Regions from separate parts of the Lysinibacillus sp. UBA5990 genome, predicted to be linked through region 2. Evidence: riboswitches for the same ligand, from Rfam matches in the RefSeq annotation. Region 2 holds a riboswitch; the other holds the start of a gene.
What was found. A riboswitch is a leader RNA that binds a small molecule or an ion and turns the genes downstream of it on or off. The one in region 2 is predicted to bind preQ1.

Region 1 (7,613 bases), on a different contig from region 2:
TAAAACCTCCAAGTAAAAAGAGGCTCACAACTAAACTTCCATCCAATTTCTTAAGCTGCGACAAATGTAACACCTTCTTTCTGTAGTTAATACTATAAACGCTGGTAATGTGTGGAAGGTTGCAACTATTTACATGATGTAAATAAGGGATAATGGTATGAATCGATTTGTGCGGTAAATTACCTATTTGGGGATAGTGAATGGGCATAATTTCTTAATTCTTCGTCTAATCTTTACAAAAACATAACACTGGCTTTATATCTTCATACTATCATTATTGGTAAGAGTTGGAGGAGGAGCCAGAGATCATGCATTTTTTTCGTTTCATCAAGGTGAAGGACAAGTTGCTTGTACTTATGATTGTTTGTGTATTATCGAATGTATTGCTAGGTGTATTTAGTGTGGATTATTTAAGGAAAATGTCGTGGCATGCAAGTGAGAGTTACAAACAGGGGCTTGTTCCAATTGGGTGGCTAAATGAGCTGGAAGAATCGCAACGTCAATTAGATTTTATCGTCGATTCTGATGGCGATTATACAGGAATGTCAGCCATTTTAAAAGACGTGGATAAGCCGTTAGACCATTTAAAAAGCCAAGAAATTGATAAAAAAATGAGTCATCAAATTAATAAGTATAAGTCCTTGCTAGGGAAGCAGAGAGAATTGATTGAGGGCTACCAGCAATTGACCCAAAGTGAACAAGAGAAATTTTATTCGCAGACGTTTCTACCAATAAGTCAGGAAATTCATACATTATTAGAAGAAACACAAAACTATCTTGTTCAACGAGCAAAAGACCAACAACAGTCCTATCAAGAAGATGTACAATTTGGTTATTGGTTGCTTGGTGGTGTGTGTTTAACAGTTGTGATGCTAGTTATTATTATAGGATTTATAGCAACAAAGGCGGTCAATGTCCCCACACGGCAATTGAAATCATTATTAAAACAGGCTGAACAGGGTGATTTCACTGCCAATGCAAGTTATGTGGCCCATGATGAGCTTGGTGAGGTAGTGCTGTCTTACAATCAAATGGTCACAGAAGTGAAACGTTTGCTCCATACAGTTACGGACAGTGCCTACGAAGTGGAGGAAATGACCGGGAAATTACAGGAGTCCTCAGAGGAATCTTCAACAACGACATTGAAAATAGCAAAAGATGTACAGTCTATTTCAGATTCAACGGCAGCGTCTACTAATAAATTGGCTTCCAATACATCATCTTTAGAAGAAGTTTTAAATGATGTACAAGTCATATTAGAAAAAATTCAAATTGTGGAAAATTTCGCTCATAAAACTGCTCGAGATGCGGAAAGCGGAACTGAAATTGTACAAGCCAATTTAGCACAAATGCAGACAATTAAGCAAGCTGTCGAGAAATCCAATACAGCCATCTTTAATTTAGTCGAACGAGCATCATCTATCGATCAAATGATTGAGGTCATTGAAAAAATAACAGCACAAACAAATCTATTAGCGTTAAATGCATCGATTGAAGCGGCAAGAGCGGGCGAGCATGGCAAGGGATTTGCGGTAGTAGCGAACGAGGTACGTAAGCTTGCGGAGCAAACCGTTCATTCAACGCAAACCATTACGTCCATTGTACAAAACATTCATCTAGATTCAAGCTATGCAGTACAAATGATGGAGGGTGTGCTAGAGGCAACCGAAAAAGGCGTTGCTGTAACAGGACAAACGGCGTCTAGTTTTGATCAGATTTTAGAAAAAGTACATACAATCAAGCCTTATATTATGGAAGTATCTTCTACAGTTCAAGAAATTGCCAATCATACAAAAACTGTTAGTGATGATGCGGTTATGTTGACATCGTTATCTGATACGAATACTGTATCGACGAAGCATGTCGCTGCTTTAACAGCCGATCAATTAACAGCACAGCAACAATTCCACAATTATATTAAAGAATTACGAAAGGTATCGAAAGTGCTACAAATAGCGGTTAAACGTTTTTCAATATAATTTAGTCATTCATATCTTAAAGGGCTATGGAATCTTCTTTGCGAAGTTGCAAAGAGGATTCTTTTTATTTGTTCTAATAATTTGTTGGAGGAGAGTTTTAAAACTGTTCTTTCTGGGTGTACAAATGTATTTAATATATTTTTGTAGCACAATAATTTAAAATGTTCATATACTGAGAAGTAAGGGATAGTATGTTTCTTTTATGTATATTTTTAATATAATTGTTGTATTTTCAAAACGAACACATTATAATGAATTTCATTGAAAGTGTTATTAAATCAATGTTTATTAATATATTATTGTGCTTTCGAGAAGTACAATTGTTCACATGTGGAGGTTTTGAGAAATGAAAAAAATTATGGTTACCGGAGCACTTGGTCAAATTGGTTCTGAGCTTGTAGAAAAACTTCGTAGTATTTATGGGGAGGACAATATACTTGCTACTGACATTAGAAAGCTTGACCATACTAAGGGCCCGTTTGAGATATTGGACGTTACAGATGGACAAAGAATGCACGATTTAGCAAAGGACTTTGGTGCCGATACAATGATGCATTTAGCAGCACTATTATCAGCTACAGCTGAAAGAAATCCTTTGTTGGCTTGGAATTTAAATATGGGTGGATTAATGAATTCTTTGGAAGTTTCACGTGAGTTAAATATGCAATTCTTCACACCAAGTTCAATAGGGGCATTCGGGCCATCTACACCGAAGGAAGATACACCTCAGGATACATTGCAACGCCCGACAACTATGTATGGTGTTAATAAAGTGGCGGGCGAATTATTATGTGATTATTATTTCAGCCGTTTTGGAGTAGATACACGTGGTGTCCGTTTCCCAGGTTTAATTTCTTATGTAACTCCCCCAGGTGGTGGTACGACTGATTATGCAGTAGAGATTTTCTACGAAGCGATTGAACAAGGAAAGTATACATCATATATTCAAGAAGGTACGTATATGGATATGATGTACATGCCAGATGCTTTGCAGGCAATTGTCGATTTAATGGAAGCCGATGGTAGTAAGCTTGTTCACCGTAATGCTTTTAATATAACAGCAATGAGTTTTGAACCATCGCAAATTGCAGCTGAAATTAAGAAACATTTACCGAACTTTACAATGAACTATCAAGTTGACCCAGTTCGTCAGGCAATAGCGGATAGCTGGCCAAATTCAATAAATATTGAAGCAGCACAAAAAGAGTGGGGCTTTAACGTAGAGTACGATTTATCAAAAATGACGGTAGATATGTTAGAGAAATTAAAAATTAAACTGCATAAAAAGGCAATTTCCTAATAGCTACTGAACGGATGAAGAGTTAGACTTCATCCGTTTTTTTCTTCTATGAAATAAAAGGGGATATATATTTTATTACGACCTCTAGGCATATGAGAATGGGTTCGTTTATACTTGTATTCCAAGATCAGCAGACAATATATTATTAGTGTAAGTTTAAGAGCGATTTCCAGTTTAGGAAATCGCTCTTTCATGTTTGAATTATTTATTTAACATATGAAAAACTTGCTCAACGTCCTTATCGCCCCGACCTGAGATATTAATAATTATAATGTCATCAGCTGTAAGAGTGGGCGCTAGTTTTAGTGCATGGGCAACTGCATGAGAGCTTTCAAGTGCAGGAATAATACCTTCTACCTTCGAGAGCACCTGAAATGCCTCTAGGACTTCTTCGTTTGTCACAGTAACATACTCTGCACGACCAATTGTTTTTAAGTGACTGTGTTCAGGTCCTGCACCTGGGTAATCTAAACCTGCCGCAATTGAGTATGTTGGTAGAGGATTTCCCTCTGCATCCTGTAGCACTAAGCATTTGAAGCCGTGTAGCTCTCCAGGAGTTCCTTCGTTAAGTGTAGCAGCTTGATCTGGCTCTATTCCGATAAGACGAACATTTTCATCAGCAATATACTCTGCGAATGCCCCGATAGCATTACTTCCACCGCCGACACAAGCTAAGACAGCGGTTGGTAGTTTTCCTTCTTTCTCCAAAATTTGTTCACGACTTTCGCGGCTAATAACAGATTGGAAATGTTTTACCATTGAGGGGAATGGGTGTGGCCCAACAGCAGAGCCCAATAAATAAAATGTCGTTTCATAGTTTTCGACTAAATCCGCAAATGCTTCATCAACGGCATCCTTTAAACGTCCTTGCCCTTTATCAACAGCTACAACCTTTGCTCCAAGAAGCTCCATTCGAAATACATTTAATGCCTGACGTTTAGTATCCTCTAACCCCATATAAATAGTACAATCTATTCCGAACATGGCACAGGCAGTAGCGGTTGCCACACCGTGTTGTCCTGCACCGGTTTCAGCAATAACGCGATTTGCTCCCATACGTTTTGCCAATAAAATTTGACCCAATACATTATTGATTTTATGTGAGCCCGTATGGTTAAGATCCTCACGCTTTAAATAAATTTTTGCGCCAGCCAATTGCTTTGTTAAATTTTCTGCAAAATAAAGAGGGGATTTGCGACCGACATATTCATTGAAATAATAATTCAATTCTGTATTAAAGTCTGCATCCTCTTTGAATTTTTGGAAATTTTCATCCAAAATAGTTAATACATGCTGAAGCTCCTCTGGAACGAAGCTTCCACCAAATTCGCCGAAATATCCTTTGTTATCTACTACTGTACTCATCTTTCCTCGACTCCTCTACGCTCATTTTTTCATAAAAAAAAGCCACTCCAATCCTTCGTGAAAAGGACGAGTAACCGTGGTGCCACCTTTATTCGCAATAGATGCGCGCTTTCTAACTCCGATAACGGGGAGCAAATCGGCCTGACATTGGATTAAGGCTGCTCTGAAGTCCATTCACAAGTACGAACTACTGGTTTACACCGACCACCAGCTCTCTTTAAGTAACGATGCTTGCTACTACTCTTCTTCTTCGCATTTATTAGAAAGAATTGTAGAATGTTTTCAGAATATTGTCAAGAAAAAAAGACGAATCTTGTAAGACTCGTCTATTCAATCATTTCTTTAAAGTGAAGGCGTTTATTGAGTATATACATAATAGGTGCACCCACCGCTAAAACAACGAATTCACCTGCTGCCACCGTTAGCCAAGTCCAAAAGAATGGTAGCTCTAAGGCTAAATTCAATTCAAAGGCGATAATAAACATTGTGCATGTAAATAAGAATGTATTGATGATTAAACGTGCCCAAATATTTTTAACAAATTTACAAATCAAAATGAACAATCCCAATGTAATCATAGAATGGCCAACACCAAATACTAAGTCGTAGATACCAAGTGGTGAAAAAATATTAGAAATAAATACCCCTATTATGATACCAACGGCAAAGCGTGGATTAAAGGCCACTAAATGGTTGAAAATTTCAGATACACGGAACTGCACCTCCGTAAAACCAAATGGTGCAACAAGCATCGTTACAGCAATGTATAGAGCCGCAATAATACCACTTGCTGCTAAAAATTTTATCTTCATATTCATTTCTCCTTAGTTTTTTTTCGTGGGATGGTTACGAACCACGGTGCTTTCACACAAGTCAATATTTTATTATACATATCTAGCAGAAGTCAAATGTCAGACTTTTTGTCTATATGACTAAATTCGCAAAATTGTCATAAATATTTTTTACTATTTTTTAAAAAGGAATCGAATTACAAAAATAGCGTAGTTTAGCGGTTTAAAGCGCCAAATTAATCGAAATGCTTAAATTTTTTGTGAAATACAAAAGTCAGAACATTCATAATGTTGTTGACGGAGCTCAATAATAACGATAATATAGCGATACATTCACACTTTGTTTGGATAAAGTGTGATAGATATTCCAGAACTTAATCGGGGGGATTAATGGTGAAGAGCAATGTCAAAAAGCTTTCATTCCTACTCTTTGGATTAGTATTACTACTTGCTGCTTGTGGTAGTGGTGGGTCTAGTTCAACAGAATCAAAGGGGAATGAAACGAATAATGCAAGTGACAGCGGGAACGCAGATGATAAAACATATAAAATCGGAATTACGCAAATTGTAGAGCATCCATCGTTAAATGCAGCGACAGAAGGCTTTAAAAAGGCGATTGAAGATGCAGGTTTAAAAGTTGAGTATGATCCACAAATCGCACAAGGCGATAATAGTCTTAACACAACGATTGCTAACAATCTAGTAAGTGCAAACGTAGATTTAATATTTGCTAACTCTACACCTTCTGCGCAGGCAGCGGCAACAGCAACAAGTGATATTCCAATTATCTTCACATCTGTAACAGATGCTGTAGGTGCTCAGCTCATAGAGTCAATGGAGAAGCCAGGGAAAAATGTTACAGGTACTATCGATTTACATCCTGAAACGATTTCTAAAACAGTGGCATTTTTAAAAGAGCTAGGTGCTAAAAACGTTGGCATGGTCTACAACGCTGGTGAGCAAAACTCCGTAGCACAGGTGAAAGAAGTAAAACAAGTGATGGCTGAGCAAGGTCTTGAGGTTAAAGAGGCATCTGCAGCAACTTCTGCAGAGGTAAAGCAAGCCACTGAATCCTTAATTGGTAAGGTCGATGCATTCTATATTATTACGGACAATACAGTAGTCTCTGCTTTAGAGTCTGTCATTGATGTGGCGAATGCCAATAAATTGCCTTTAATAGTAGGGGAGCTTGACTCTGTGGCGCGAGGTGGTTTGGCTGCTTATGGTTTTGAATATTCCGATATCGGGTATGAGGCTGGGCAAATGGCAGTGAAAATTTTAAAAGGTGAAGCAACGCCTGCTGAAACACCAGCGCAATATCCACAAAATCTAAAGCTATTAATTAATAAAAAAGTTGCAGATGATTTAGGAATTGAAATTAAAGATTCTTGGGGTGCAGAACTTCTAGAAAAATAACTCGAAGCGGGGGAACCATCCCCGCTTTATCTTCATTTACCAGCAGTAGAATAATAAAGAGATTTAGGAGATGATTCAACGATGTTTTTAGCATTATTTGGCGCAGTGGAGCAAGGAATCATCTATGCAATTATGGCACTTGGTGTATATTTAACATTTCGGGTGTTAGATTTTCCGGATTTAACGGTTGATGGAAGCTTTGTAACAGGGGCGGCAACAGCAGCAACAATGGTTTTGCTTGGCTACCACCCAATCTTAGCGACTTTAGTGGCAATTGTTGCTGGATTTATTGCTGGATGTATGACAGGAATCCTTCACACAAAAGGGAAGATAAATCCACTATTATCAGGGATTTTAATGATGATTGCATTATATTCGATTAACCTACGGATCATGGGGTTAACTGCAGAAAATACGATAGGTCGTCCAAATATTCCATTACTGAACTCTGAAACGATATTTTCAAAGTTTCAAGCGTTTTGGAGTAATTTAGGGATAGATGATGCTCTCAACAGCCTATTAAAAGGTATGGGGATTCAGCAAGTACCAGGTACTTGGAGTGTACTAATTGTCATTGTAATTATTACAATTTTAATAAAATTAGTGGCAGATTGGTTCTTAAAAACAGAGGTTGGGCTTGCTATTCGGGCTACTGGTGATAATAAACGAATGATTCGCAGCTTCTCAGCCAATACAGATACACTCATTATTTTAGGGCTAGGACTTTCCAACGCACTTGTCGCATTTTCTGGAGCTTTAATC
Region 2 (7,613 bases):
ATCAAGCTCTATTTTAATTTCAGGTAAACCTAGTGCCGATACGTAGGCTATGGTCATTGATGGATAGGATTCGCCAAACATACCTTCCCATTGCTCGTAGAAATGATCCCAATCTATTTCCTCTGTAGCCCAAATATTGACCTTTACAATGTGAGTGGCATCAATTCCCTCTGAAGCTAAAATCGTTTCAATATGTTTAAAGGTATTTGTAATTTGTTCCCATAATGTCTGTGGTAATTGATCATCTTGGTCCAAACCAATTTGTCCTGAAAAAGCATACATTGTCGCATCTTTTGGAATAATTGTGACATGACTATATTTCCCGACAGGTTTAGGTCCCTGCATCGGATTTTTACGTATTAGTTTTGATTTCATGTTGAATCTCCTTTAGGTTTTTTTCTAAAAAAGGACAGACTTATCCCTTGATCAACCTTCTAGAAAAAAACAGCAGTGGAGAATCCAATGCCCATGCTTAAAAAACGTATAGATCTTTTTTTCATAAGCTATCTCCCCTTTACCTAAAGTTATTTCCATTTTACCATTTCTATCCCTCTATTTTCAATTTATAACTGAAACTATTCAGGAGTTTCTTTTTATGATCATTCAGGCAATTAACTATTTAACGATACCGAACCTAACATATACTTAATAGTGTAAAGCTAAATTGGCCTTACACCTCCGAATTGTTACTAGGGTTACTCCATCCCAAGTGACCCTTCCTTTTTTCATAATTAAAACTAGGTACTTCTTAGTGGAGTACCTAGTTTTTTGTTAGTATGCGTGTTCATCCATAGAATATCATGTCATCCTCTACAATTTTTCAACAAACTACCTTTAAGTGCTAGCGATTGTCTATGATAGCAATAATATTCTTTTCTCTTTTTACAAGTTACATGGTATACAATTTACAAAATAAGTAAATAATATATTTTGTAAGGGGGGAATCGCTATGAACACTAATGTGACTAAACCCTTTATTCCATCCCCTAGTTCATAGCGATTACCATTCTTAAAAATACAGGTCTCATTAGAGTACCTGTTTTTTATAGTTTTTATAATTTTTTAGGACCATACCAATTACTACGTATTGACAAGCATAACAAAAGGACTTGTAGTGATTTCAACTTCAAGTCCCTTGATAGTATCCATTGTTATTGTTTTATACTTTCTTTAATTTCTTCTAATAATTTTGTTTGTCTTTTAAGTTGCTTAGTCGTACTAATAGCAAACCAAATAATAAAAACAATCGGAATTATGTAAAATAGCAGTCCTAAAATAGAAAATAAACTAAAAATAATATCTGCACTGTTATATTTATTCAAAACCAAAAATCCCCCTATCTTTTCTATCTATAAAGAAAATCATAGCATACTTGAGTTGGTTTTGGCATAAAAATGGAAAAATCAATGTCATATAACTATTACTGAATGCAGGCTACTCACTTTTCCGATAAGACGCGAGTAGCCCTCTACTACAAAGAATTAGCCTGAAATAAGACGCTTTTCTTTTATTGCTCCCACTTGACCAAGAACTAGGGCACCGAACATTTGTATAATTGTCTTCACAATAATTTGCCCTAAAATAGCGGCTGGTACTGCTCCCCAAGGCAATATATTGGCTCCAAGTGGGCTCAAACCAATTACAACGAAGATTGCAGAATCTAGAAACCCTCCAACGATTCCACTGTATAACACTCGCCAAGCCATTGGTAATTTCAGTCGAGTATAGATTTCTGTATCAGCTGTTTCAGCGACAACAAATGAGACAGCCGATGCTACCACAATTAAAAGTGTATCCCCCAATATGAATGACACGACTGCTGATAAAATTAAAGCTGCAATAATAAATATATATGTCTTTGCTCTACCATATTTATTTTGCACAAGGTCCCGAAAAATAAAGGTTGCCCCAATTAAAAGCGTCCCCATGGGAACAATAAACATTCCAAACTGCAATGGCGCAAATGCCGCCGTTACCACATTAGCGATGACAATCGATAATAAATAAAATAAAATTCTCAAAATACTACTCCTCCAATAAATTTATAGACATTTTGTATCGGCACACTATACACCTCTTTTATTGCCCCATACAAGTGCATGCAGCTGTGGCAATACTTTGACATCTTTTAATTCATCATCTTTCATCACTCTATCAATCAATGCATGATATTTTTCTAATAAATCGCTTATTAAGCATGAATTGTCAACCGTTGTGAGATCATCATTTCCGACTTGCAGATAAAAAGGAATCATTGGATATTGAAAGTGAATTTGTTTGGCAAAATCGTAATCCTCTTGATTAAAAACGACTATTTTGAGTGAAGTATGGTGATTCCTATTTCGCCTTTTAAGTTTTTCGAAAATATCAGCGAGCACCGAATGATCGGTGGTCATTCCAGAACTAGGAGGCTTTGGTGAAATTGTTAATTCATCAATGTCATACATCCAGTTTTGCCACCTACTATCCTGTGTTTCGACTCCGACCTTTATGTCGTTTACTTTTAAAATGGCAATAAGTGCTTCTAAATTGGGATAAAGGGCAGGATTCCCGCCTGAAATCGTTACAAATGAAAAGCCATTACCTCCAAGGCGCTTCAACTCAGACCAAATCTCTTCCGCTGTCATTTGAACAATAAGATGTTTTCCGCTCCCGTCCCACGTAAAAGAAGAATCACACCAAGAACAAGAATAATCACAGCCCGCCGTTCTTACAAACATGGTCTTTTGACCAACTACCATTCCCTCACCTTGAATTGTTGGTCCAAAAATCTCGATAACAGGTACCTTACTCAACCTCCATCCACTCCCGTCTCGCTTCTGCATAGCTCGTCGGAGTTTCATATAGCCTGATAAACTCTACGCACGCACCGTTATCTCTTTGTTCTTCACGCAAGGCCTCTGCCAATTGTTCGTATATCCAAACAACTATATTTTCTGCTGTCGTATTCATAGGTGGAAGCGTTTCGTTTAAATAACGATGATCCAAATGAATCTCGATTTTTTGTTTCCATATTCTTTTAATATCGCCAAAATCAATCATCAAGCCGCGTTCATCTGTATATCCACTCAGCCCCAATACGACACGATACGTATGACCGTGTAAATTTTTGCATTTCCCCTCATATTGATGTAAATGATGCGCAGCGTCGAAGGTAAATTCTTTGCTTACAAGCACACGCTTAGCATGATAGTGCAATTGATTGCTTTGAATATCTTCACCTATTTTTTGAAGTTTATCGACAATTTTAAAATCTAACATGCCTAAAACTCCTTCCTATAGCTTAAATATTCATCAAGCCCTTTTTTTCGCAGTTTACATGCTGGGCATTCCCCACAACCATCTGCTATTACACCGTTATAGCAAGTCAATGTTCTCTCCCGAACAAATTCTAGTGCCCCAAACTGATCAGCAAGCTCCCATGTCTGTGCTTTATCCAGCCACATCAACGGTGTATCAATTACAAAGGAATCATCCATCGATAAATTTAACGTTACATTCAAAGACTTAATAAAAACGTCTCGGCAATCTGGATATCCGCTAAAATCCGTTTCACATACACCAGTTACGATATGCTTAGCTCCTACCTGGCTCGCTAAAACGCCGGCGAATGAAAGAAAAAGAAGATTTCGTCCAGGTACAAACGTCGATGGAAGCTCACCATTTTCACCGTCTTCCACCTTAATATCTTGGCGCGTTAATGCATTCGGAGCGAGCTGATTCAGGAGTGACATATCAAGGATGTGATGCTTGATACCAAGCTCCTCTGCTATCAGCTTCGCACAATCAATTTCAAGATGATGTCTTTGACCATAATCAAAAGTGACTGCCTCAATCTCTGCAAAACGTTCTTTTGCCCAGAACAAACAAGTTGTACTGTCCTGACCTCCACTAAATACAACAATTGCTTTTTCCTGCTTCATCAATAAAAACTCCCTTTGATTGAAAAAACAGCACTCTAAGAAAAAGTGCTGCCTTCCCCTTAGTTTTTTTAAGAGGGTAGCTAAAAACCTCTTTCTGGATTGCACTTACCAATTCCTCATTTATCGATTATCAATTTTTTCCGGATTAAGATCATGGTTCATTAAACGATAATTTGCGATTTCCTCGTATTTAGTTCCTGGTTTCCCATAGTTACACCAGGGATCGATTGAAATCCCCCCACGTGGAGTAAATTTCCCCCAGACCTCGATATATCGAGGGTCAAGCAATGTAATTAGGTCATTCATAATGATATTAACGCAATCCTCATGGAAATCACCGTGATTTCTAAAACTGAATAAATACAACTTTAGTGATTTACTTTCAACAATTTTTTTGTCCGGAATGTACGAGATGTACATCGTTGCAAAATCAGGTTGATTGGTAAGCGGGCATAAACTAGTGAACTCTGGACAATTAAACTTGACGAAATAATCTCGATTGGAATGAAGATTATCTACGGCCTCCAATACCTCAGGTGCATACTCAAATGAATAGTTCGTCCCTTGATTACCTAATAATGTTAAATCTTTCAATCCTTCTTCATGGCTTCGACCAGACATAAAAAAACCTCCTTGTTAAATGTTTCCCAACACTTTTCAAGAGAGGCTTCACCCATTAATCTATTCAAACATACGTCTAAACATAAAAAAGCCACGTCCGATATGGACATGGCATAATGTCATGTTTCCATAGTTTTTTATAGAGGGTATCAGCTATGAACCTCTCCCGTTTAAGTCCGGGCATTCTTTTCCTCCATATAATACGAAAAATAGTATGAAACGTCAATTGGTTTTTTTCATTCAAATTTCTCCGTAATACCTCTTTGGTAAACAAACACAGTATTACTACCCAATCATTTAGCAGTGCATGATGCCTTCGCTGAGCATAGATTTTTTATTATTCGTATACAATAAAACCTTAACCATTTATTTCATCGGAATGTATCTTAGTACATTATTATGTAAACCCTATCAGTCATTCTAAAGTGATTTTTAATTAAAAAAGTTACCTTTCTCAGCTCTATTAGCGCAAAATTAGCTAGATAATGCTCTCTTGAAATGAAAAAACTCCTAACATATTTTCAAACTAAAAAAAATCAACTACAATGTAAAAATGGTAGAAATTCTAAAATCTACCCAATTCCCTTTATTTATACAAATTCACTAAGAAGGAGCACGAAGATGAAAAAGAAGTTTTTATCCTTACTCATGGCCATTATAATGGCCCTGTCAGTAAGTGTAGCGGTATATGCCGATGAAAAGTCCCCAGCAGCGACAAGAGGAGAGATTGTTAAAACCTTGTTGCTAGCAGCAGATGCATATCAATCAGGACTAAATAAAGAAGCGATTATACAAGGCTCAAAAAACAAAGATTTACGAGAAAATGAGCCAGCTAAGAAAGTTGAAGCTTTAGTTATGTTGAGCAGAGCATTCGGCGAATTGCCAGAGCCTGTTGGAAATGATCTTCGTAGTGGCACATTTGGAGTTGAGTACACTGATATACCTACTTGGGCTAAGAAAGATATTGATAATCTGACAAAAGCAGGCGTACTGACGGGCAACCCTGACGGCACATTAGGCGCAAACGACCCTATTTCAATCGATGAGTTCCAACAGATGATCGCCAGAATATGGACACTCAAAGGCTCCCATTTACATGACGATTTTTACGAAGCAATCAATAAGGAATGGTTAAATAAATCAACAATTCCAGTAGGAGAAATCATGGGCGGTGGATTTCCTGAGCTTCAAAAACAGAATACAGATAAAATTGAAAAAATAATTACTGAGCTTTCTGGCAAACAATTTGCTGAAGGAACAAAAGAACAGAAAATTGCCGACTTCTATTCGACGGCATTAGATACAAACAATAGAAATAAACAAGGGATTGAGCCTATTCAAAAATATGTAAAGGCAATTGACGATGCTAAAACCCTTGGTGATCTTGTGCAAGCAGATCTTACCCTAGAGAAAGAATTGGGCCTAAGCTCACTATTCAGCTTTGCCATCATGAACGATGCAAAGAACAGCAGTAAAAATGCTCTGTATTACACTGGATTAGCTACTGGTTTAGATAAGAACAGTTTTGTAACAGAAGACTCTAAAGCGAAAAAAGCCTATATTCAGTATATGACTAAACTTTTAGTCGTGTCAGGCGAGAAAGAGTCTACTGCAAAAGCACTTGCCGAGAAAATTTACGAAATGGAAAAAGTCTTAGCTTCCGTATCGCTTGATCCTCATGAACAAGGCGACGTCAATAAATACTATAACCCATATTCAATCCAACAATTCGATGATATGTTCAAAACCGTAGATATGAAACAAGTTTTGAAGTCGATGAAAGTTGACAGTGCTGATAAAGTAATTGTATTTGATGTAAAGCTAGCACAAAAAGGCGCGGAGCTCTTAACTGACACTAATCTTAATGTGCTTAAGGCTTACTCTAAAGTGCAACTTCTTATGGCAACTGGCGGTCTGTTGTCAGATGAATTCGGAGATGCTGCTAACGAGTTTGCCGCAACATTATACGGAGTTACAGGAGAAAAAACAGAGCAAGAAATCGCAGTAGCTAAGACAACTAGCACAATGAGCGGCTATTTGGAGCAAATGTTTGCCGAACAACATTTTTCTCCAGAAGCTAAAGAAGATGTTGAACAAATGGTAGATAAGTTAATTGCTACGTATGAGGAAAGAATCAAATCTCTTGATTGGATGTCAGAAACAACAAAAGCTAAAGCCATTAAAAAACTGGATACGATGATTGTTAAAATCGGTTATCCAGACAAGTGGGATACGACATTAGACAAAGTAGCTATCAAAACATATGACGAAGGTGGTTCGCTATTCTCTAATACCTTCACAGTAACAAAAGCATATATTGATAACACGAAAGCCAAACTAGATAAACCGGTGGATAGAACGCAATGGGTAACAAGCGTATATACTGTAAATGCCTTTTACAATGCTCTTAATAATGAAATTACGTTCCCTGCTGGTATTCTTCAAGCGCCTTTCTATGATATAAATGCTAAACCTGAAGAAAATTATGGTGCCATTGGCATGATTATTGGCCATGAAATCAGCCATGCATTTGATAACAACGGCTCTTCATACGACGAAAATGGCAATGCTAATAACTGGTGGACAGAGGAAGACTTTAAGAAATTTGAAGAGAAAAACCAGAAACTGATTGAGTTTTATAATGCCATTGAGATTATCCCTGGTGTTTTAAATGACGGTCAGCTTACATTAAGCGAAAATGGTGCTGATTTAGGTGGAATGGCGGCTTCATTGCAAGTTGTATCCCAAATGAGTAATCCAGATTATAAAGCATATTTCGAAAGTAATGCAGAAATGTGGAAATCTACAACAACAAAAGAATTTGCAGCAATGCTGAGCAAAAACGATGTACATTCAGCTAATAAAGTTCGGGTAAACCGCACAATTGTTAACTTCCAGGAATTCTATGATACCTATGGAATTAATCCTGGAGATGGCATGTATATAGCTCCGGAAGATCGAGTTTCTATTTGGTAAAATGCAGAGTAGATAGAGTTAATTTCCGATAGCTCTTATTTCAGAGTATAAAAGCTAAGTGACTGTCCTAAGAAGCCCTTTTTAGTCTGGCTG

Region 1: another riboswitch for preQ1. It lies ahead of B3D94_RS04500 (QueT transporter family protein); the one in region 2 lies ahead of queF (preQ(1) synthase).

The regions. Positions count from the first base shown of each region.
Region 1 is NZ_DJAY01000007.1:44,518-52,130, forward strand. Features, by position in the region: gene B3D94_RS04480 (FtsW/RodA/SpoVE family cell cycle protein) at 1-64, opposite strand, end outside; gene B3D94_RS04485 (HAMP domain-containing methyl-accepting chemotaxis protein) at 309-1,979, shown strand; gene B3D94_RS04490 (L-threonine 3-dehydrogenase) at 2,326-3,279, shown strand; gene trpB (tryptophan synthase subunit beta) at 3,481-4,644, opposite strand; T-box leader at 4,704-4,904, opposite strand; gene B3D94_RS04500 (QueT transporter family protein) at 4,971-5,456, opposite strand; PreQ1 riboswitch class I at 5,463-5,507, opposite strand; gene B3D94_RS04505 (ABC transporter substrate-binding protein) at 5,829-6,851, shown strand; gene B3D94_RS04510 (ABC transporter permease) at 6,933-7,613, shown strand, end outside.
Region 2 is NZ_DJAY01000015.1:1,601,873-1,609,485, forward strand. Features, by position in the region: gene B3D94_RS20540 (RidA family protein) at 1-375, opposite strand, end outside; gene B3D94_RS20545 (hypothetical protein) at 1,152-1,322, opposite strand; gene B3D94_RS20550 (VUT family protein) at 1,482-2,021, opposite strand; gene queE (7-carboxy-7-deazaguanine synthase QueE) at 2,067-2,795, opposite strand; gene queD (6-carboxytetrahydropterin synthase QueD) at 2,788-3,261, opposite strand; gene queC (7-cyano-7-deazaguanine synthase QueC) at 3,264-3,923, opposite strand; gene queF (preQ(1) synthase) at 4,044-4,544, opposite strand; PreQ1 riboswitch class I at 4,668-4,714, opposite strand; gene B3D94_RS20575 (M13-type metalloendopeptidase) at 5,166-7,520, shown strand.